2 regions of the Calorimonas adulescens genome follow, and region 1 is predicted to be linked to the other one. Evidence: riboswitches for the same ligand, from Rfam matches in the RefSeq annotation. Region 1 holds a riboswitch; the other holds the start of a gene.
The links. Region 1 has a riboswitch for cyclic di-AMP ahead of FWJ32_RS08710 (NAD/NADP-dependent octopine/nopaline dehydrogenase family protein). Riboswitches for the same ligand answer to the same signal wherever they lie in the genome.

Region 1 (10,914 bases):
GCCTCTCGTCGGCTCCGCACTACTTTGATGTAGCCACTAAGGCTATCTTAGAGATGTATCATCAGGTTGGCGAAGTGGCCTTAGATGATGAGGGCATCATCAAAAAGGGCCTCATTATAAGGCATTTAATGATACCGGGACAACTGGAGGACTCCAAACGGGTACTGGACTGGATAAGGGGTAATCTGCCAGCAGGGGTATACGTGAGCATAATGTCACAATACGTGCCTCTCTACAGGGCAAAGGACATTCCTGAGTTAAATAAGAGGGTTACAGAGAAGGAGTATGACTCTATAATAGACTATTTCTTTAACATTGGCCTTGAAAACGGATATGTACAGGAAATGGAATCTTCTTCAGATGAGTATGTACCTGACTTTGACTTAGAGGGCTTGACAGTGCCAGAACCTATAGAACATGGCATGTAAGGTATACTTACTGAATTTGACCGATATAAACGCATCAGTTATATTGATTAGATGAGGGACTCTACGGCTGCAGTTTACTGTATAGCGAGCCAAGGTGTGCCTGTATATTTGTGGATCTAAATGTAAAAACGCAGTGATGGCCGCAGGTTTAGTGCACGGTTTTCTAAAACAAAGGGATATTAGTCAGGGAGGGTTGTGTCGGGCAAATGTGATATAATGTGAGAGAGGTGATTAAAATGAAGAGGGCGATAATTTTTATCATCATGGTCTCTGTACTTTTGGCTGTTGTGCCGGCTTATGCGGCAGGGGTCAGCATTTATATAAATGGCGAGAACCATAAATTTAATCCTGCTCCAATTATAGAGAATGGTACTACACTTGTGCCGATGCGCCCGTTCTTTGAGGCTATGGGGGCCAAGGTGTACTGGAATGATGAGACAAGGACGGTGACAGGAATAAAAGGAGATAGGGTTGTACAGCTTACCATAGGCAGCAGCAATGGCTATGTAAATGGCCAGGCCGTGCCGCTTTCTGAGGCTGCAAGGATTATTGACGGATATACCTTTGTCCCATTGAGGTTTATAGGTGAGTCTTTTGATGGCAACGTAAACTATAACAATGATACCCAAACAATAACGGTTAATTACAGGGAAAAGAGCTCTGAAGATCTGTCGACCGTGGAAATAGCCAGGAACCAAAGGGCAGTAGGCAGTATCATCGGATACAACAGAAATGGAGAAGAGATATCCGAAGGGAGTGGATTTTTAATAGATTCCTCCGGTTCTGTAGTTACTAACTATCATGTGATAAAGGGAATTGATACGGCCGAATTTGTGCTGGGAGAGGACAGGTACAAGGCGGGCGTGGTGAGGTATTACGACACGAAAAGAGATATAGCTGTCTTGAAGGTGGAAGGCGAGGACTTCCCCTTTGTGTCTCTGGGTGATTCTGACAATGTGGAGGTAGGGGAAAAGGTGGTGGCTATAGGAAGTCCTCTTGGCCTTGACAATACTGTTTCAGAGGGAATAGTAAGCGCCATCAGGAATGGGGACATACAGTTTACAGCACCGGTCTCTTTCGGGAGCAGTGGTGGTGCGCTTTTCAACAGCAGGGGAGAGGTTATCGGTATAACGTTTGCCACATATTTAGCCGGGCAGAACATCAACTTTGCCATACCTATCAATGAGGTTAAAGATATGATAAAGGGCCAGGCCATTGACATGACATTTGATGACCTCAGGAGAGAGATGAGCTATGAAGACTTTGCACAGTATCTGGCTGACAATTACTCATATGCAAATATCAATGACCTTGACATCTGGATAGACTGGTTTTCTGTATCAGAATCAGACGAGGGTAATATTATAGTCCTGGCTGCCTTTGACGGGTCTGGTGTAAGCTATCATAACTGGCTCTCTGCGCTGCTTAATGGTCACAAAACGGACATATCCAATTGGATGGGGGAAATATTAAGAGAGGTAGAGTCCCAGTATCCAGGCAAAACTGTTGGAGGCGGGGTTTACTACATGGACACATTCAGCACGTATCCATCTGCCTTTAAAACTGAAGAAATTGAAAAAAATGAGGATGGTACGTACAGTGTAACCCATATGGCTGCATTCTTTACCAATGTAGGAGGGAAAGATGCGGTAATAATAAATTAAGCTGCTTATAGGCAGCTTAATTCTTTCTGTCGAAATATATGCTTTTACCTGTCGCGGAGATGGGTATCCCCACAACAATGTCGCCTTCTATAAGGCCCATTTTTCGTGCCACCACACCCACACGATACATGATGCGGTTATCTGCGTTTAATATGCTGGCTGTCTTTACAGCAGAGCCGAGGGCAATCCCTAAATCTAAAAGCCTCCACGCGCATATTGGCCCCTTAAACTCAGGGCCTTCTTTTTTGCCTGCGCTGCGGTAACTTGCACAATCCTCATATCCACACGCTCCGCAGTTAAGGCCGGCATCCCTTGGCTCTTTGAGTGACAGAAGGAGCACGGCGTCAGAATTCCTCACATTATTGCCATCCCTGTCGAAATTGACCTTTTTAACCTCTTGGCCAAATTTCGCCATTTCGTCGGCAAGTTGGTCTAAGATGTCTCCCGTTAATATTTTTGACTCCACATAGTCCTGGCCTGACGCCTTGGGGGCTGTTCTGGCAGAAAGTTCCATAAGACCTGCCACAATTTCCATTATATCCATATGTATCCCTCCCTGTATACATTTTAATTCAAAAATTTAATGGTGTAAAGTACGCAGACTGGTTGTATGTATCAAGAATGCCTGTGGATGGTATTACAGGATAAGGCAATTTATTGTCGCAGAAACAATACCTTAATGGTATAATGAAGGTATGAAAAAATATCTGTCTTTATTTTTGATTCTTATGTCGATTTTTTTATCAGGATGCACTGTCAAAGCTGTTGATAGGACTGTAGGGGAGGTCACATATGATGGAGGTGAAACAAAAGAGCCTGGAGCAGTGACGAGGCATACCTATATCACCGCAGTTGGGGATATCATGCTGGGAAGAGGGGTTGGCACAAGGCTTAAGAACCAGGGATACACAGGACCATTTGAGGATATTAAACCATATATACAGTCAGATATGGCTGTCGGAAACCTGGAGTGTGTCATATCCGAGAGAGGGGAGAAAATGGAGGGAAAAGGCATATACCTGAGGGCCAGGCCTGAGGCAGTAGAGACGCTTAAATACCTTGGATTTGATGTCCTCTCCCTTGCCAACAACCATACCATGGACTATGGTGAGGATGCCTTTATGGATACCGTGGACATATTAAGAAAAAATGGTATATCGACTGTAGGTGCCGGGAGTAACATAGCAGAGTCCAGGACACCGTATATAAAGGACATAGATGGCATAAAGGTAGCCGTGCTGGGGTATAACCAGTTTTACAATGTAAAATGGAGCAGGGATGGCAGGACTATGGAGGCGCTAAAGGACAGATGCGGGACAGCCCCCTTGGACATAGGGACGATAGTTGATGATATAAAGAAGGCAAGAGAAGCTGCTGACATAGTCATCGTCATGCCACACTGGGGTGTTGAGGAGAGCACCATAGTTCCTGCAGAACAGCGGCAGATGGCCCATGAGATGATAGATGCCGGGGCCAGCGTGGTAATAGGGAGTCATCCGCATATACTTCAGGGTATTGAGGTATACAAGGGTGGCCTTGTAGCCTACAGTCTCGGGAATTTTGTCTTTGACCAGAATGACAGTAGAAATAAAGAAAGTATAGTCCTTGGGCTCAATTTTAATGACGGTAAATTGAGTGAAGCGGTTATTAGTCCCTTTGTAATAGAGGATAAGGTAAAGCCAACACCGGCCACCGGTGAAAAAGGAGAAGAAATACTGGACATGTTAAAGTCCCTTTCAGAGGAATTTGATACGCAGATAAATATTGAAAAGGCTACAGGGAAGATAAGGATTGAGGGTCGGGATTAGTCATGACCCTCGTTTTTGCTTATAAGCGATGCCACCAGTGTCTCGACATAATACAACGACCGTTCATTGCTCAATGTGTCCAAACTCATATGGATATATTCATGCAACTCATCCATGCTATTAAACCCTACCGGTAGAATGTTCATAATATATTTCATCCTTTCCTTTCTGAAGAATGCAGGAAAATGGCTTATCTCGTCATCTATCATTTTTACGATATCCTTTATGTTATCATCTATAAATTCTTCTTCGGCTGGGTTCTCATCCATGTCATGCTCGAAAAGATTAAATAGCTCTGATAATAGGTTGTCCTCCTTTGTGTCATAAAAAGCAAACCCCATGCCTTTGTATATTACCTGTGAGAGTGTCAGAGTATCAATACCTGACGAAATAAACTCATTGCCGTACTGGGTTAAGGTGGAGAGAAGTTTTAGGTGATCTTTCATCATGCTTCTGTCAGGAGGAGATAGTTTTACCGCTATCCTTCTGCCGTTTATATAGTCATCAATCATACTGCTTAAATATAAGTAATTATTCATGTCGATGCAGTTTGCGGCCAGGCTGTCTGTTATGATATCTCCAATTGAAAGAATGGAGGTTAAAATTGATTTGAAGAGATTTAATGCATTGGAAAAGAAACTTATAAAATGCATACCTGAGACTATCTCTTCATATGAAAGGCCGCCCGGCCTTTTATCCAGTCCATATTCCTTAGCTATTTCATAAAGCTTAAGGTAATATGGATTGGACGTATGGTTGGTGAGGCTGGCGAGATTTTGACATACTGCTTTAATGCCAGAGGGTGACATATTGGAAAGAGCCTCATTTAAAACCCTTTCCACATATGATAGGAACTCGTTTTTGACAAAACCCATGGGCAAGAGCAGTATAAGGCTTTTAATGTTTTTATTGACAGTGGTTCCGTTCTCGTCTTTCTCTATTGCAGCATACAGATAACCCATCATATCGTCAATAAATTGATGGTCACTGTCATATAAAGGTCGTAGGTCACTTGTTACATCTTTAACCACTAACTCCTGTTCATATAATGATAGGAGGATGTTTAGATCATCAATAGCGTATAAAACCCCCTCCAGAATTTGTAACAGGTTCTCTTTTAAAGGTACAAAGGCCTTAATATTTTCCTCCGAGAGATTTATGCACTCAGGTAGATTAACCTCAATAAATCGCAGCCCTTCAATTACGGGCAGGGTAAATTCTGAAGGGAATGACTTTATAAACCTGTTAAACCTGAAAGCTTTAAAAAAATTGTACATGTTGTTTACAGAGTAGTCCATTGTAAGGATGTAATTGTTTGAGGTGATTTCAGCAGATATCTCTTCAAAAAACCTGTGCATCTGCTCCTTATTCCCTCTTGAATCTTTAATTATCTGTTTATAGTTTTTCATTGCCAACCTCCAAATAAATTGAATTAAATTATATATAAATATGTCGAAAAATAACAACAAAATTTTGTTATCACTCTATTGACAAATCCATTCTATTATATTAAAATAAAATCACCAATTCAATATTAAATTAACTGCTGAATCCGAAAGGAGCGGGGGAACCAATTATCCGGGGTGAATCCGTAAGGAAGAGCAACTCTTTCAGCTCTAACCCGTCAGCTAACCTCGTAAGCATTGAAAGAGGAGAGTAGACTAATGAAAGCTATGGTTTCTCCATAGCTTTTCTTTTACTAAAGTTTATATTCTGCTACAGAAATAGGTTTTGCAGATGAGGAATGTCCGTATTCTGCAGTATAAAATTAAATATAATATTAAATTAACGCTGAATCCAAAAGGAGCGGGGGAACCAACTATCCGGGGTGAATCCGTAAGGAAGGGCCAACTCTTTCAGCCCTAACCCGTCAGCTAACCTCGTAAGCGTAGAAAGGGGAGTTGTCTATGAAGTTTGCAGTAATTGGTGCTGGAAACGGCGGCCAGGCTATGGCTGCGCACCTCTCTATCATGGGCTTTGACGTAACCCTATATAACAGGTCTCCAGAGAAGATAGAGAGGTTAAGGCAAAGGGGAGGCATAACCTTAGAGGGAGAGGTAGAGGGTTTTGGAACACCGGACCTTACCTCTGATATAAGGGAAGCGGTAAAGGATGCAGACATTATAATGGTTACGGTGCCTGCCTCAGGGCACAGGGATATTGCTTATGCCGTAATCCCTTACCTTAAAGACGGTCAGGTGATTGTATTAAACCCGGGAAGGACAGGAGGGGCTCTTGAGTTTAACAATATCTTAAGGCAGCTTAACATGGACAGAAGAGTAACTATAGGAGAGGCAGAGACCCTTATTTATGCCTGCAGAGAGAAAGAGCCAGGGACTATAAGGATTAACAGTGTAAAAAACATCGTGTTCTTTGCCACAATACCTTCATTTATGGTCTGGCCTACCGTAAAGATGATAAATAAGGCATATCCGCAGTTTGTGCCTGCCAAAAATGTGCTGGAGACGAGTCTTAATAACATTGGGGCAGTATTTCACCCGGCACCCACACTGCTTAATACAGGCAGAATAGAGGCTGATAATGACGGTTTTGAATATTATCTTGAAGGTGTATCCCCCTCAGTGGCTACTGTTTTGGAGAGGATAGATATGGAGAGGCTTCGAGTGGCAAGGGCGCTGGGCATAAAATTGCCTTCAGCAAAAAAATGGTTGGAAGAGACATACGGAGCCAAGGGGAAGACACTCTATGAGGCCATCCAGAACACAAGGGCTTATAAGGGTATAAAGGCACCAGCAACCGTGAACACAAGGTATATATTTGAGGATGTCCCAAACAGCCTTGTGCCTATTGCCTCTCTTGGCAATGAGGTGGGTGTGGATACGCCCACAATCAAGTCTGTAATACAACTGGCATCCTGTATGCACGGCATAGACTACTGGGAGAACGGAAGAAATGCCAGAAGATTGGGTTTAGATGGGTTAACAAAAGACGAGATACTGGCATATGCTGAAGGTAACTTTGCTTATGAGAAGGAGGTGTCGTTATGAAGAGGCTAATAATAGCAGCCGCACTTGGCAACGACGTCCATGTAGCAGGTATTATGAACTTCCTGAAGTTAGCCGAGGAACAGGGTTACGATACCATGTTTATGGGGCCTGCCGTGGCGCCAGAAAGGATCATTGAGGCCGCAATTGAGCACAGCCCGTACATGGTAGGCATAAGCTACAGGCTTACACCATCTGCATTAAAACCGTTACTCGATAAAATAGATTCTGGAATAGAGAGATACAGGCTCAAGGATATAAAATGGGTATTTGGAGGTACTGAGCCAACGGCCGATGTTGCAAGGCAGTACAGGATATTTGAAAAAATATTTGATGGGTCGGGGGACATGGATGATACCATCATGTATCTGAAGGGCATAGAGGATAACAGGGAAAAGAATGAGATTTATCCTCAAAGCCTGATAGGCAGGATAGAAAGCAAATATCCATTCCCTGTAATAAGACACCATTTTGGGCTTCCTGACCTTGGGGCGACCATTGAGGGTGTGAGAAAGATTGCCGAGTCAAAGGTGGTTGATGTCATATCCATTGCCCCCGACCAAAATGCCCAGGAACACTTCTTTGAGCCTGAAAAAATGGACCATGACCTTGATGGGGCAGGAGGAGCACCCCTACGTACTGCGGAAGATTTCAAGGCATTGTATGAAAATTCAAGAACAGGGAACTATCCTCTATTAAGATGCTACAGCGGTACCAATAATGTATTTGAAATGGCAAAGATGCTTTTAGATACCATACACAATGCCTGGGCAGCCATCCCCCTCTGCTGGTATAACCGGCTGGATGGCAGGGGACCGAGGGACCTTGTAACCTCTATAGCAGAAAATCAACAGCTCATGAGATGGCATGGAGAGAGGGGAGTGCCTGTAGAGGTTAATGAGGCCCACCACTGGGGTTTGAGGGATGCCCACGATGCCATATATGTGGCAGCCTCATACCTTGCGGCATACAATGCCAAAAAGATGGGTGTAAGGCACTATGTTGCCCAGTATATGTTTAACCTTCCTCCCAACGAGTCTCCAAGGATGGATATAGCAAAAATGCTTGCAGCTATTGAACTGGTGGAATCACTCCATGATGATGACTTTATAACCTACAGGCAGGCAAGAGCGGGCCTGGCCAGCTTCCCCACCGACCTTTACATGGCCAAGGGGCAGCTTGCCGCATCATGCTATACAGCTATGGCTATAAAACCCCATATCTATCATGTGGTGGGATTTTGTGAGGCTCACCATGCTGCAACTCCAGAGGATGTGATAGAGAGCGCAAAACTGGTGAGAGGTGTTGTAAAGAACCATATGCAGGGAGCTCCTGATGTCACCGCCGATGGAGAAATAATGAGGCGCAAGGACGAACTGGTGGCCGATGCCCTTGCAATAATTGATGCTGTCAAGGCCGTAGGGCAAGGCTCAAAAGACCCTCTTGCTGACCCTATAGTGATAGCCAGGGCTATAAAAATGGGGATCCTGGATGCCCCCCATCTTAAGGGAAACAGTATGGCCAATGGTACCCTTGCCACAAGGCTTATCAATGGAGCTCTATATGCCTATGACGAAAAGGATGGCAGGGTCCTTGCTGAGAGGGAAAGGCTTGACAGGATACTCAATAGCACTGAAAGGGTGCCGGCATAACCGGCAAAAAAGACACACCATGCGGGTGTGTCTTTTTTTGTCATAATTTATATGCATTCTTGTACCAAATATTTACAAATTATCCTTCCATAAATTGGTATAATCTTTCTATGGAGGGATTGGTATGTATGCTGATAATGTTGAAAGAAATGCTTCAGATACTGTGAAGGGTACATTCAAACTTAGGAGTTTTATAGAAAAATTTGTGCTTCTCTCAATAATGGGATTTTTTATAGGCAGGGTCGGGGTGTTTTATGGAAGTTTTCCCTTTGGCCTGGCCTATATAGGCAGTATTACAGGCAGGAACAGAACGAACATAGTCATCTCTGCCTTCTGCATTTTGGGGCTTCTCAGTTCAGGCATGTTTCCGAATACCATAAGATATATAGTAACTTATGCAGTCGTTGCTGCCCTTTTATATTTTTTAAAGCCCGTAGCAAAAGCCAATGTAAGGGCCTTGATTACCGCATCTGCGGTATTTACAGTAGGCCTGGTGATGTATTTTTTAACAGGACGCATAATGTATGACCTGATATTAGTGGTGCTGGAATCTGTAATTGTGTTTTCTACGGTATTTGTCTTTGACAATGCACTGGATATAGTACAGGGCTCCACATCAAGGAAGTATCTCAGCAAAGAGGAGATTATATCCTTAGGCATTACCTATGGGCTTATTATTACAAGCCTGAAGGATATCCGGGTATATGGACTTTCACTCTGGATGATTGTGGCGATGTCAGGGCTTACCATAATAGCTTACACTGGCGGGCTTGGGGCAGGGGCTGCAGTTGGCGTGCTGATGGCAGTTGTCACACAGATCACAGGGTCTGCGACATCCTCAACAGGGCTGTTATTCTCGCTTGCAGGGCTCTTGGCTGGGGCATTCAGCAGCCTTGGCATAATAGGTTCTGTAAGCAGCCTTGTTATTTCCTACTTTATATTGGACAAATTAGCAGGATATGTCATGTCCATCTATTTAAAGGAGCTTTTGCTTTCCGGCTTCATCTGTCTTTTGATACCGCGGAGCATGATTAAAGCCTTAAGTTTGTACCTTAACAGGAGTATAGAGAGATTTAAATCCAGCAGAAAATTAATGCATAAGACCAGGGATATTGTCTTTACCAGGCTTAAGGACATGTCTGGCGTTATGAGTGAGCTGGCTTCAGTATTTGACGGAGCAAGAAACTCGGTAATGGTTAGACAAGATATATCAAGGGTTATAGCACGGGCTGCAGATGAGGTGTGCGAGTCCTGCATCAAACGTAATCAGTGCTGGGGCAGGGATTTCTATTATACCTATCAGTTTATATTTGACATGATAACCCTTCTTGAGCTCAAGGGAGAGGTTACTGCCGAGGATGTCCCACAAAACAGGTGCATCCACGTAAATACTATGATAAAGGAAATCAACAACCTCTATGATTTTTACATGTTAAACTCCATGTGGCAGAAGCGGCTTAATAAGAGTCAGATGATTGTTTCAGAGCAACTGAAGGATTTAAGCCGAATTGTAAGCAACATGGCAGACTCCATAAAGACCCACGACCATTTCCGCGAGGATCTGGAGGAAGAGATTTTTGTTGAATTGGATAAAGATGGTATAACTCCTGAAGAGGTCATAGTACTGCAGAACGACAGCGGCAGCGATGAGGTCTTTATAAAAAGGGTGGCCTGTTTTGGTAAGGCCGAATGTTCTAAAATAATTGAACCTGTTGTATCAAGGGTTATGGGCAAGAGATACAGGAGGAAGGACGATGTATGCAGACTGGACGGAAAGGAAAACTCATGTACCATACACTTGGTGGAAAGAGAAAGGTACAACGTCACTACAGGTGTAGCGCATATAGCAAAAGAACACAGCGGCAATGGTGATAACTTTATATTCAGTGAACTTTCAGGAGGCAGATACCTCGTGGCCATAGGTGACGGCATGGGTACAGGCAAAGAGGCTGGAATAATAAGCAGCACGGCGGTTGGACTTTTAGAGAAATTTTTAAATTCTGGATTTACAGAGGATATAACGATAAAGTCAATAAATTCTATACTTAATTTAAAGTCTCATGATGATATGTATACCACCATGGATATTTCAATAATAGACAGGTATTCTGGGAAGGTAGAGGCTTTTAAAATGGGTGCTCCTGTAAGTTATATAAAGAGGAAAAACTCTGTAGATACAGTTAAAAATGAAAACCTTCCAGCAGGAGCTCTGGACGAAATTTCTATATTGCCCGTAAAGAGGATTTTAAATGAGGGGGATATGCTTGTTATGATGACAGATGGGGTTATCGACTGTATAGATGGAGAAGACAAGGAAGACATAATACAGGGGATTATAAAGGGTATAGATACCAGCA
Region 2 (10,914 bases), on a different contig from region 1:
ATTGGTATGATGCCAAGTGAGTTGCTAAACCACTTATTGCTTTTGTACCTAAAAGTGTAATGAAGGGAATGGGTTGTAAAATGAAGGTGATAGGGTTAACAGGGGGAATTGCCAGCGGAAAGAGCACTGTTTCAAATATATTAAGGGAAATGGGAGCTTACGTAATAGATGCAGATGAAATTTCAAGAGAGATCATTAAAAAAGGGAGTGAGGCATGGAAAGAAATTATCGATTACTATGGAAATGACATACTTCTACCTGATGGAGAGATAGATAGAAAAAAACTTGGGAATATAGTGTTTGCGGATAAGGAAAAATTGGATAAGCTAAACGCTATAACTCATCCACGTATAATCCAGAGAATAAAAGAAATTATAGATGCAGAGAAAGAAAAAGGGAAAGAAAGGGCTGTAATACTGGACGCCGCAATACTGATTGAAATGGGGCTGCAAAATATGGTAGACGAGGTTTGGGTAGTTTCAATAGACAAAGACAAGCAGATAAAAAGACTTATAGAGAGAGATAAACTATCATATGAAGATGCCATGAACCGTATACGCATGCAGATGCCGTTAAGCGAGAAGGTAAAGTATGCTGACTATGTGATTGACAACAGTAAAGACATAGGATATATTAGAAAACAGATAAGTAAACTTTGGGAAAGGGTGATAAAAAAGAATAATTAATTTGGGCCTACATAGAATTATATTAATGTATGGTATCTGCAATGTGGGGGTATATTCCATTGATTTTTATTCCTCGTAAATGGATAGGCGTAATAATTGCTGTCTTACTTTTTTTATTGCTCATACTTGTTTCGCTGAAGGTATATAACACTGTACAGAAGATGATTTATCCCACAAAGTATATGGATATAGTTGAAAGATATGCCGTTGAATATGGAATTGACCCTTATCTTGTGTTGGCAGTAATAAAAGCGGAAAGTAATTTTAATCCTGAAGCTAAATCAAGCAAGGGTGCCATCGGACTGATGCAGATACAACCTGATACAGGAAAGTGGATTGCGGAAAACCTTGGGATTGAAAACTATAATGAAGATCTTCTCTATAATCCTGAGGTAAATATAAGATTTGGTTGCTGGTATATAAATAATCTCAACAGTGAATTTAAAGATCCTGTCCTGGTATTTGCGGCTTATAATGCTGGGAGAGGAAATGTACAAAAATGGTTGAATGATAAGGAATATAGTGATGATGGGGAAAAACTAAAGAGTATCCCATTTAAGGAAACGAGGGATTATGTAGATAAGATAATTAGAAACTATCATATTTTTACAAGACTTTACGAAGGCAAAAGAAAGAAGGGAATAACATAAATGGAACAAATGAAAAGCCTGAATGACCTTGAAAGGGTTAAGATAGAACATGACAGGAAATTGTTTTCTGCAACCCATGAAGAGATACTAGAGGGAAAGACAACTGATGTGTACTTTTTGAGGACGATGGATATATTAAATCACCTGGGTCTTGGAGATACTCCTGTAACCGCCGAGATTTTTGCGAGAGAAGAAGGGGTATTTGCTGGTATTACTGAGGCATTGGGCATATTAAGGAATAAAAACGTTGAGGTATGGGCTTTAAAAGAGGGGGATACATTCAACCCCAAGGATACACTTGTGAGGATCAAAGGGCCCTACTCAGAGTTTGGTGTTTATGAAACAGTTATATTGGGAATGCTCGCAAGCTCCTGTGCATGGGCGACGGCTGCGAGAAAAGCCAAAGAAGCGTGCAAGGGGAAACCACTGCTGTGCTTTGGCGCAAGGCATGTGCATCCTGCTGTAGCTCCTGTCATGGAAAGGGCAGCATTAGTAGGTGGGGCTGACAATGCGAGCTGTATACTGGGAGCAAAACTGTTTGGAAAAGAGCCGACCGGTACAGTACCACACGCTGCTTTTTTGATTGCCGGTGACACATTGACGGTAGCAAAGGCATATGATGAAATATCAAAGCCAGACGAAAACAGGACAATACTCATTGATACATTCAAAGATGAGGCTGAAGAAGCCATTAGAGTGGCAGAACTTTTAGGAGACAGGCTTTATGGGATAAGGGTAGATACGCCCAGCGAAAGAGGTGGGGTAACCCCCGAACTTATAAAGGAAATTAGGGCCAGACTGGACCAAAAGGGTTATAAAAATGTCAAAATTATTGTTTCGGGTGGCCTTTATCCAGAAAAAATAGCTGAACTGGCTGATGCAGGTGTAGATGCTTTTGGAGTGGGCAGTTTTATTTCAGATGCTAAACCGATAGATATGACGATGGATTTAAAAGAGGTGGATGGTAAGCCGATTGCCAAGAGGGGTAGAATACCTGGAATAATAGAAAACCCAAAACTTGTGAAAATGATATAATTACTGTATTGACTTATGTCCAAACTTATATTATAATAATTTTCGTTGAATGTGCCGAGATGGTGGAACTGGCAGACACGCTACTTTGAGGGGGTAGTGAGGGATTCCTCATGCGGGTTCGAGTCCCGCTCTCGGCACCATTTTTATATCCATGTTAGATACATATTTATCTAAGGCTGCCGAATCCTTGCAAAAGGTACGGGGGACGTATTTTGGGGTGAATCTATCAGTTTCGCCTGATGGTAGGGTTACCTTCGGCCCGAACCCGTCAGCTAACCTCGGAGGCATGAGAAGGGAGAAATCAAATGAGGACATATAGTAGATTCCTGTTAGGGATTTCTGTACTATCCACATCGCTTATGCTTGCTGGTTTCTTTAATCCTGTTCTTGCTGATGAATTTCCCAGGGGTATAGTAACCGGTGACAATGTCAATTTGAGGGAAGACCCTAGCCTTGACTCAAAAGTGATTACTCAGGTAGATATAAATAATGTTGTAATGGTGCTGGGTAAGACAGATGGGTGGTATCAGGTAAAGTTATCCGATGGCAGAGAGGGTTGGATGAGTGCTTCATATGTATCATTAGGGAAAGAGGATGTATCAAGGGGCAATGGGCTCAGAGACATTGTAGACTTTGCAGAAAGGTTTTTGGGTGTTAAATACGCATATGGAGGGTCATCGCCCAAGGGGTTTGACTGTTCAGGGTTTGTTTCTTATGTCTATAAGAATTTTGGGGTAGAACTACCGAGGACGTCACTGGAACAGTCAAGGTTTGGAGAGGCAGTGGATAAGGAAGATCTTGAGGTGGGAGACCTGGTATTTTTTAAAACTCTTGGTTCGAAAAGAATTAACCATGTTGGAATATACATTGGTGATGGCAATTTTATTCATAGCTCTTCAGGCGGTGATGAGGTGCGTATTGACACACTCCTCTCCGGTTATTATAATGACCATTATGCAGCCGCAAGGCGTGTGAAGTAATTATAGGCATTGACAGAGATCATTTAAAGGTATATAATATAATACTGTTTAGCCAATGGGTACTAATGTATCCATTTTTTATTTGGAAGGGGTATGTTAAACTGTGAAGAGGAATGATATAAGAAATATAGCTCTAATAGCCCATGTGGACCATGGTAAGACTACACTGGTAGATGGAATGCTCAAACAGAGCGGTATTTTTAGGGAAAATCAAAAAGTAGATGAAAGGATAATGGATTCCAATGAACTGGAAAGGGAGAGAGGCATTACCATACTGGCCAAAAATACTGCGGTAAGATATAACGATATTAAAATAAATATTGTAGATACTCCGGGACATGCTGATTTTGGTGGAGAAGTCGAAAGGGTTTTAAAAATGGTGGACGGTGTCCTTCTTCTTGTTGATGCCAGTGAGGGGCCAATGCCTCAAACGCGCTTTGTCCTTGGCAAAGCCCTGTCGTTAAATTTAAAACCCGTAGTTGTAATAAATAAAATTGACAGACCCGACGCCAGGCCATATGAAGTAATAGATGAGGTACTAAACCTTTTTATAGATCTTGGCGCCTCCGATGAACAGATTGATTTTCCAATTGTGTATACATCAGCACGCGATGCGGTTGCCAAGTATGACCTTAATGATAGTGGCTATAATTTAAAGCCGCTTTTTGATACCATTATAAACTCCATACCTGCGCCGGAAGGCGATGTGGACGGACCTTTACAACTATTGGTAACAAATTTAGATTATGACGACTATGTTGGCAGGCTGGCCATTGGCAGAATAATTAGGGGCAGTATAACAGGCGGTCAACAGGTTAGCGTTGTAAAGAAGGATGGTACTGTTGTTAAAGGTAAGATTGGTACAGTATACCAGTATGAATCTTTAAAAAGAGTGGCAGCTGAAAGTGCACTGATGGGTGATATTGTTGCTGTATCTGGGATACCAGATATAGAGATAGGTGAAACGATAGCTGATGTTGATTTCCCTGAGGCTGTGGAATTTGTAGAAATAGAAGAACCTACAATTACCATGAGTTTTTCTACCAACAATAGCCCGTTTGCCGGGAAAGAGGGCCAGTATGTTACATCAAGACATCTTAGAGATAGGTTGTATAAAGAATTAGAGACAAATGTCTCCTTGAGGGTAGAGGATACGGACAGCCCAGATACCTTTAAGGTTTCAGGTAGAGGTGAACTGCATTTGTCCATATTAATTGAGACCATGAGGAGAGAGGGATATGAGTTCCAGGTGTCGAAACCAGAGGTTATATACAAAAACGTACATGGGAAAAGGTATGAACCGATAGAGCTACTGATGATAGATGTTCCTGAGGAATATATGGGGATTGTTATGGAAAAATTGGGCCCGAGGAAGGCAGAACTAATTAATATGACGCCTAATGACAAGGGGTATATAAGGCTGGAGTTCAATATACCATCAAGAGGAATTATGGGCTACAGGACGGAGTTTTTAACTGATACCAAGGGTAATGGCATAATGAACCATGTTTTTATAGATTATCAGCCGTATAAAGGAGAGATAAAACAAAGAAATCATGGTTCATTAGTTGCTTCGGAGGCAGGTACCACAACAACCTACGGGCTCAATAATGCTCAGGAGAGAGGTGCCCTTTTCGTAGGTCCTGGAGTAGAGGTGTATGAGGGGATGGTAGTGGGAGAAAACAACCGCGAGGAAGATATAGATGTCAATGTATGCAAAAAGAAACATCTCACAAACATGAGGTCTGCAACTGCCGATGAAGCTATCAGACTTGCTGCTCCCAAAACCTTGAGTCTGGAAGAGGCACTTGATTTTCTGGCTGATGACGAACTACTGGAGGTTACACCATTATCAATAAGGATAAGGAAAAAGATACTGTCTCAGAAAGATAGATATAAAAAAGCAGGGAAGATGGTGAAGTCGGGACAGAAATAGGGGTGGGCCCCTTTATTTTTTTTAATATTTATTTTACAATATATAACATAAATGATAAATAATGGGGGAAAGACTATGAGGGTGAAAAGACAAAATGTTAATAAAAGACAGAAAATGAGAATATACGTTGGGATGATTCTGTTTTTAATGATAATCCCGTTATTATCGTTCTACTTATCGAATAATATAATATCTAATTTGGTTGCTCCTCTATATAAGCAGTTAGAACCCACTCATACAGAAAGCATATATGTCTATGAGGTACGCCCGCTTATTTATTACGAAATCAACGCTGTCGGACCTTTTTTATCATCAGAGGTATACCCTATAAATGGAAACAACCTTACAGCCATTACCTTTTCTAAAAAAAATGCAGACAAATTGGTTGAGGCTTTAAGTTTGATGAGAATTAAAGCCGTGTCAGAAGAAAAGAGAGAAAGCAGTATAACGATCCCGTACCTTGAGCAAAAACATGATGAGGTGGAACTTTTGGATGAATGTTTGAATAAGGCAATTTTAATTATGGATAAAGAAAGTCAATTGAGTGTAGACTTGATAACAAAAAAATATAATAATGACAGTCTGCCGGAACTCATAAAGATGGTGGATGATATGGGAAAGCTCTTGGATGAGTGGGACATAGATTGCAACTGCAAAAGAGAATTAGAGGATATTTTAGTGGTGCAAGAGGATGCTGTTGATAAACTTGAAATATCTACTATGTTAAATGACGGGAAGTCATTTTATATATTACAAAAGTCTATATATGAATCGTTGGATTTATATAAAAAACTGATAGCAGAATTAGAAGATATGAGATTATATAATTTTTAAATTGAACTTTTATATTGATAAACTTTATGTTAAAATATAACTTGTATACAGTGCTCAAGATATAATAATTAAATTTTTAACAAAAAAGGATTTATGGGGGACACTGTAGAATAAGTATTAGTCCCACTTAAATTTAAAGGAGTGATAAGATTAGATGTGCGCTCAAATACTTACCTTTAAGGGTGGTGTTCACCCACACTATAACAAAGAGCTCACAAACCGTTTACCGATAGAAAGAATGCCTGTACCTGATGAGGTCGTGATACCGCTTTCCCAGCATACAGGTGCCCCATGCGAACCCATCGTTAAAGCTGGTGATGAGGTAAAGCTAGGTCAGAAGATCGGGGAGGCAAAAGGGTTTGTTTCTGTACCTGTGCACTCAAGTGTTTCAGGTAAGGTAAAGGCTGTAGAACCAAGGATGCACCCCAGCGGCAGGTTTGTTAATTCTGTGGTCATTGAGAATGACCACTTAGATACGCTGGATGAGAGTGTGAAGCCAAAGGGTGATCTTGAAGACCTTTCTGCTGATGATATTAAAAACATTATCAAGGAGGCCGGGATTGCCGGTATGGGAGGAGCTGCATTCCCAACGCATGTTAAGCTTTCGCCTCCTCCTGACAAGAGTGTTGATACAGTAATAATAAATGGTGCTGAGTGTGAGCCATATCTTACCTGTGACCATAGGTTAATGGTAGAACACCCAGAGATGATTGTTTTTGGATTAAGAGCCATACTTAAGGCCCTCGGTGTAAAGAGAGGATATATTGCCATTGAGATAAATAAACCTGATGCTATAGAGGCAATGGAAAAGGCCGCATCAGGTATTGATGGTGTGGAGGTAGTAAGGCTGGCTACAAAATATCCACAGGGGGGAGAGAAACAGCTAATCAAGGCTGTGACGGGACGTGAGGTGCCTTCTGGGGGATTGCCCGCCGATGTTGGTGTTGTAGTAGACAATGTGGGCACGTCCCATGCTATTGCAAGGGCCATAAAAGAGGGTATGCCTCTTGTCGAAAGGATTGTCACAGTTACCGGCCAAGCGGTAAAAAATCCAAAAAATCTCCTCGTGAGGATTGGTACAATGTTAAAAGATTTGGTAGAATATTGTGGTGGCTTTAATGGTGAGCCGGGCAAATTGATTACAGGTGGCCCTATGATGGGCATTACCCAGTTTACTTTGGAGCTGCCGGTTATAAAAGGCACATCGGGGATACTCATCTTACCTGAAGAACTTACTAAACCAGAAAAGATAAGACCGTGTACAAGATGTGCAAAATGTGTGGATGTATGTCCTATGAATCTAATGCCGTTATTTATAAGTGCTTATGCATTAAATAACGATTTTAACACTGCAGAGAAATATCATGCGCTGGACTGTATTGAGTGTGGATCATGTTCGTATATCTGCCCATGCAATAGACCGCTTGTAGAGTCTATCAGACTGGCTAAAAGAGAAATACTGGCTAAAAGAAGAAAACAGGCCTAAGGGGGGTATTGAATGGATAACCAGTTTCTTGTCACCTCATCACCACATGTTCGTTCGGAGTTTAGAATTGAAAGAATTATGTTAGATGTTGTTATTGCGTTGATACCTGCATTGATTGCTGGTACGATATTTTTTGGAATTAGAGCACTTATGCTTACCATAATATCAGTTGCAACGGCAGTTCTCACGGAGTATGTTATAGAGGTTCTGACTCACAAAGAGATTACTATTGATGATTTCAGTGCTGTAGTTACGGGTATGTTAGTAGCTTTTAATGTTCCACCAACTGTACCGTGGTGGATTCCAGCAGTAGGTTCTTTTTTTGCGATAGCCATTGTTAAGATGTGTTTTGGTGGCATAGGCAATAACTTTGTAAACCCGGCACTTGCCGCAAGAGCTTTTCTGCTGGCTTCATGGCCTGTCCAGATGACTACATGGACAACGCCGGGTGCAGTGGATGGAGTGTCATCAGCGACACCGCTTGCAATATTAAAAGGTTCTGAAGCCGTAGGGGCACAGCTGCCCAGTCTATGGTCTATGTTTGTAGGGAACATTGGAGGTACGATTGGTGAAACGTCAGCGCTGGCACTGCTTATAGGTGCGGCGTATCTCCTCTATAGGAGGGTCATTAACCTTAGGATACCACTTTCATTTATTATTACAGTTGGTGTAATTACATGGATATTTGGCCCAAATGGTCTTTTTACAGGGCAGTTTATGTATCATATATTGGGTGGAGGATTGATTCTGGGAGCATTTTTCATGGCTACAGACTATCCCACATCGCCCGTTACACCTTTAGGACAAATTATCATGGGCATAGGCTGCGGACTTCTCACCAGTGTAATCAGACTATGGGGCGGTTATCCTGAGGGTGTGTCTTATTCTATATTAATAATGAATATGGTAACGCCTCTGATAGACAGGTATACAATGCCAAAGGTGTTTGGAACCGGGGAGGTGAAGAAGGTTGCCTAAGAATAATGGCATAAGGGATATAATTGTTACTGGACTTATATTGCTATTGATTGCTGGTGTTGCAGGTGCAGCTTTAGGATTTGTAAATGCCATTACAAAAGGGCCTATTGCAGAACAGAATAAAATTGCTGAAGATCAAGCTAAGATGACGGCTTTTCCTGGAGCAAAAGAGTTTACACCTATGGATACATCAGAGTGGGAATCACTTTTAAGTGGTGATGAGAAAGAGATAGTTAAATCAGTTGATATGGCTAAAGACAGTGGAAATGTGTTAGGGTATGTTATAAAGGTGGCGCCTCAAGGGTATGGTGGGCCGGTGGAGACTATTGTTGGGATAACAAAAGATGGTAAGTTGACAGGTATAAACATAGTAAACCATTCGGAAACACCGGGACTTGGTGCCAAAGCTCAAGACCCAAAATGGCAGGCTCAGTTTAAGGGTAAGACTGCAGATATGCAGCTGAAGTTAGTAAAGGTCCCGCCATCCAGTGCGAATGAGATAGAGGCTTTGACTGGCGCAACAATAACCTCTACAGCAGTAACAAATGGTGTGCAAACGGCAATAGATGTATTTAATAGGATTAATAAGTGATAGGCAAAGGGGGGTACGTTTATGGGTTATTTAGTTGATTTGACAAGGGGACTATGGAGAGAAAACCCTACATTTAGAATGGTTGTAGGATTATGTCCAACCCTTGCTGTAACCAATGCTGTCGCTAATGGTATTGCAATGGGCCTTGCTACTACTTTTGTGCTGATTGGTTCATGTGTGATAATTTCTGCACTTAGGAAGATAACACCTGATAAGATTAGGATGCCTATATTTGTTATCAGTATTGCTACCTTTACAACTATAGTATCAATGCTTATGAATGCATATTTTTTGAGCTTATATAATGTGTTGAAACTGTATATTTCATTGATAGTTGTCAACTGTATAATCATGGCCAGGGCAGAGGGCTTTGCATCGAAAAACCCTGTTATAAATACATTCTTTGATTCTTTAGGGATGGGACTTGGATTTACCTTTGCTTTGGTTATAATAAGCGGCGTAAGGGAAGTTCTTGGCAACGGTACTTTCCTTGGAATTCAGGTAATGCCGGCAACATTTCAACCCGTTCTGTTAATGGTTTTACCACCAGGCGCCTTTTTGACTCTCGGATTGGTTATTGGCTTTTTCAATATGATTACTGAGTTGCTTGCAAAAAGAAGAGAAGCTAAGGAGAGGGGGACAATAGATGCTGACAAATCTGCTGCTAATATTGGTTAGTTCAATCTTTGTGAATAACTTCCTCCTGTCAAGGTTTTTGGGGGAGTGCCCATTTCTTGGGGTTTCGAAGCAGGTAGAAACCGCTACAGGTATGAGTGTGGCTGTTGTATTTGTTATGACTATGACTGCTGCAATTACCTATTTGATTAACTATTATATACTTGTTCCGTTTGGTCTGGAGTATCTGCAGATAATAGCTTTTATTGTGGTTATAGCATCGTTGGTTCAGTTTGTGGAGATGGTAATAAAAAAGACAAGCCCAACACTTTATCAAGCCCTTGGCATCTATCTGCCACTTATTACCACCAACTGCGCTGTTTTGGGTGTGGCGCTTCTCAACGTGCAAAATCCATATAACTTTATAGAGGCGGTAGTGAATGGTTTTGGATCTTCGGTAGGTTTTGCATTTGCCCTGATATCATATGCAGGGATCAGAGAGAGGCTTGCCTTGGCTCCTATTCCCAAAGCCCTGGAAGGATTTCCTTCTGCCTTGATTGGAGCAGGTTTATTGTCCTTGGGTTTTCTTGGGTTTAGAGGCTTAGTATAGGGGGGTAATCAATTGATACAGGAGATTTTATATCCACTACTTGTATTGGGTGGAATGGGATTGCTGTTTGGTGCAGTACTGGCCTATGCTTCTCAGAAGTTCTATGTAGAGGTAAATCCACTGCAGCAAAAGGTGAGGGATGCGCTGCCTGGCGCCAATGATGGAGGGTGTGGCTTTGCTTCATGTGACGCCTATGCGCAGGCAGTGGCAGAGGGCAGGGCTGACATAAATAAATGTGTGGTTGGCGGCCAGGCCGTTGCTGAAGCCCTGGCGGCTATTATGGGTACTGATGCCGGTACTGTGAAGAAAAGGATAGCCAGGGTTATGTGTAAGGGTACAGACAATAATGCAGTTAAGAAATATAAGTATCATGGTGTTAAGGACTGCAGGGCAGCCAATGCTCTTTCAGGTGGGGACAAAGAATGTGAGTTTGGTTGTCTTGGCCTTGGCACATGCGAGAGGGTATGTCCATTTGATGCCATACATGTGACAGCGGAGGGCATAGCTGAATC

Region 2: it holds a riboswitch for cyclic di-AMP, as region 1 does, so the genes downstream of both, FWJ32_RS05735 (C40 family peptidase) here and FWJ32_RS08710 (NAD/NADP-dependent octopine/nopaline dehydrogenase family protein) in region 1, are expected to answer to the same signal.

What each region holds. Positions count from the first base shown of each region.
Region 1 is NZ_VTPS01000012.1:39,771-50,684, reverse strand. It holds gene FWJ32_RS08735 (radical SAM protein) at 1-428, shown strand, start outside; gene FWJ32_RS08730 (stalk domain-containing protein) at 665-2,092, shown strand; gene FWJ32_RS08725 (ferredoxin domain-containing protein) at 2,109-2,636, opposite strand; gene FWJ32_RS08720 (CapA family protein) at 2,788-3,900, shown strand; gene FWJ32_RS08715 (hypothetical protein) at 3,897-5,309, opposite strand; cyclic di-AMP (ydaO/yuaA leader) riboswitch at 5,435-5,557, shown strand; cyclic di-AMP (ydaO/yuaA leader) riboswitch at 5,680-5,803, shown strand; gene FWJ32_RS08710 (NAD/NADP-dependent octopine/nopaline dehydrogenase family protein) at 5,808-6,908, shown strand; gene FWJ32_RS08705 (cobalamin B12-binding domain-containing protein) at 6,905-8,557, shown strand; gene spoIIE (stage II sporulation protein E) at 8,682-10,914, shown strand, end outside.
Region 2 is NZ_VTPS01000007.1:28,036-38,949, reverse strand. It holds gene polA (DNA polymerase I) at 1-20, shown strand, start outside; gene coaE (dephospho-CoA kinase) at 81-686, shown strand; gene FWJ32_RS05750 (lytic transglycosylase domain-containing protein) at 746-1,336, shown strand; gene FWJ32_RS05745 (nicotinate phosphoribosyltransferase) at 1,337-2,371, shown strand; tRNA gene FWJ32_RS05740 (tRNA-Leu) at 2,425-2,511, shown strand; cyclic di-AMP (ydaO/yuaA leader) riboswitch at 2,539-2,674, shown strand; gene FWJ32_RS05735 (C40 family peptidase) at 2,677-3,351, shown strand; gene typA (translational GTPase TypA) at 3,455-5,287, shown strand; gene FWJ32_RS05725 (hypothetical protein) at 5,363-6,121, shown strand; gene rsxC (electron transport complex subunit RsxC) at 6,276-7,607, shown strand; gene FWJ32_RS05715 (RnfABCDGE type electron transport complex subunit D) at 7,620-8,585, shown strand; gene FWJ32_RS05710 (RnfABCDGE type electron transport complex subunit G) at 8,578-9,177, shown strand; gene rsxE (electron transport complex subunit RsxE) at 9,199-9,855, shown strand; gene rsxA (electron transport complex subunit RsxA) at 9,824-10,402, shown strand; gene rnfB (RnfABCDGE type electron transport complex subunit B) at 10,415-10,914, shown strand, end outside.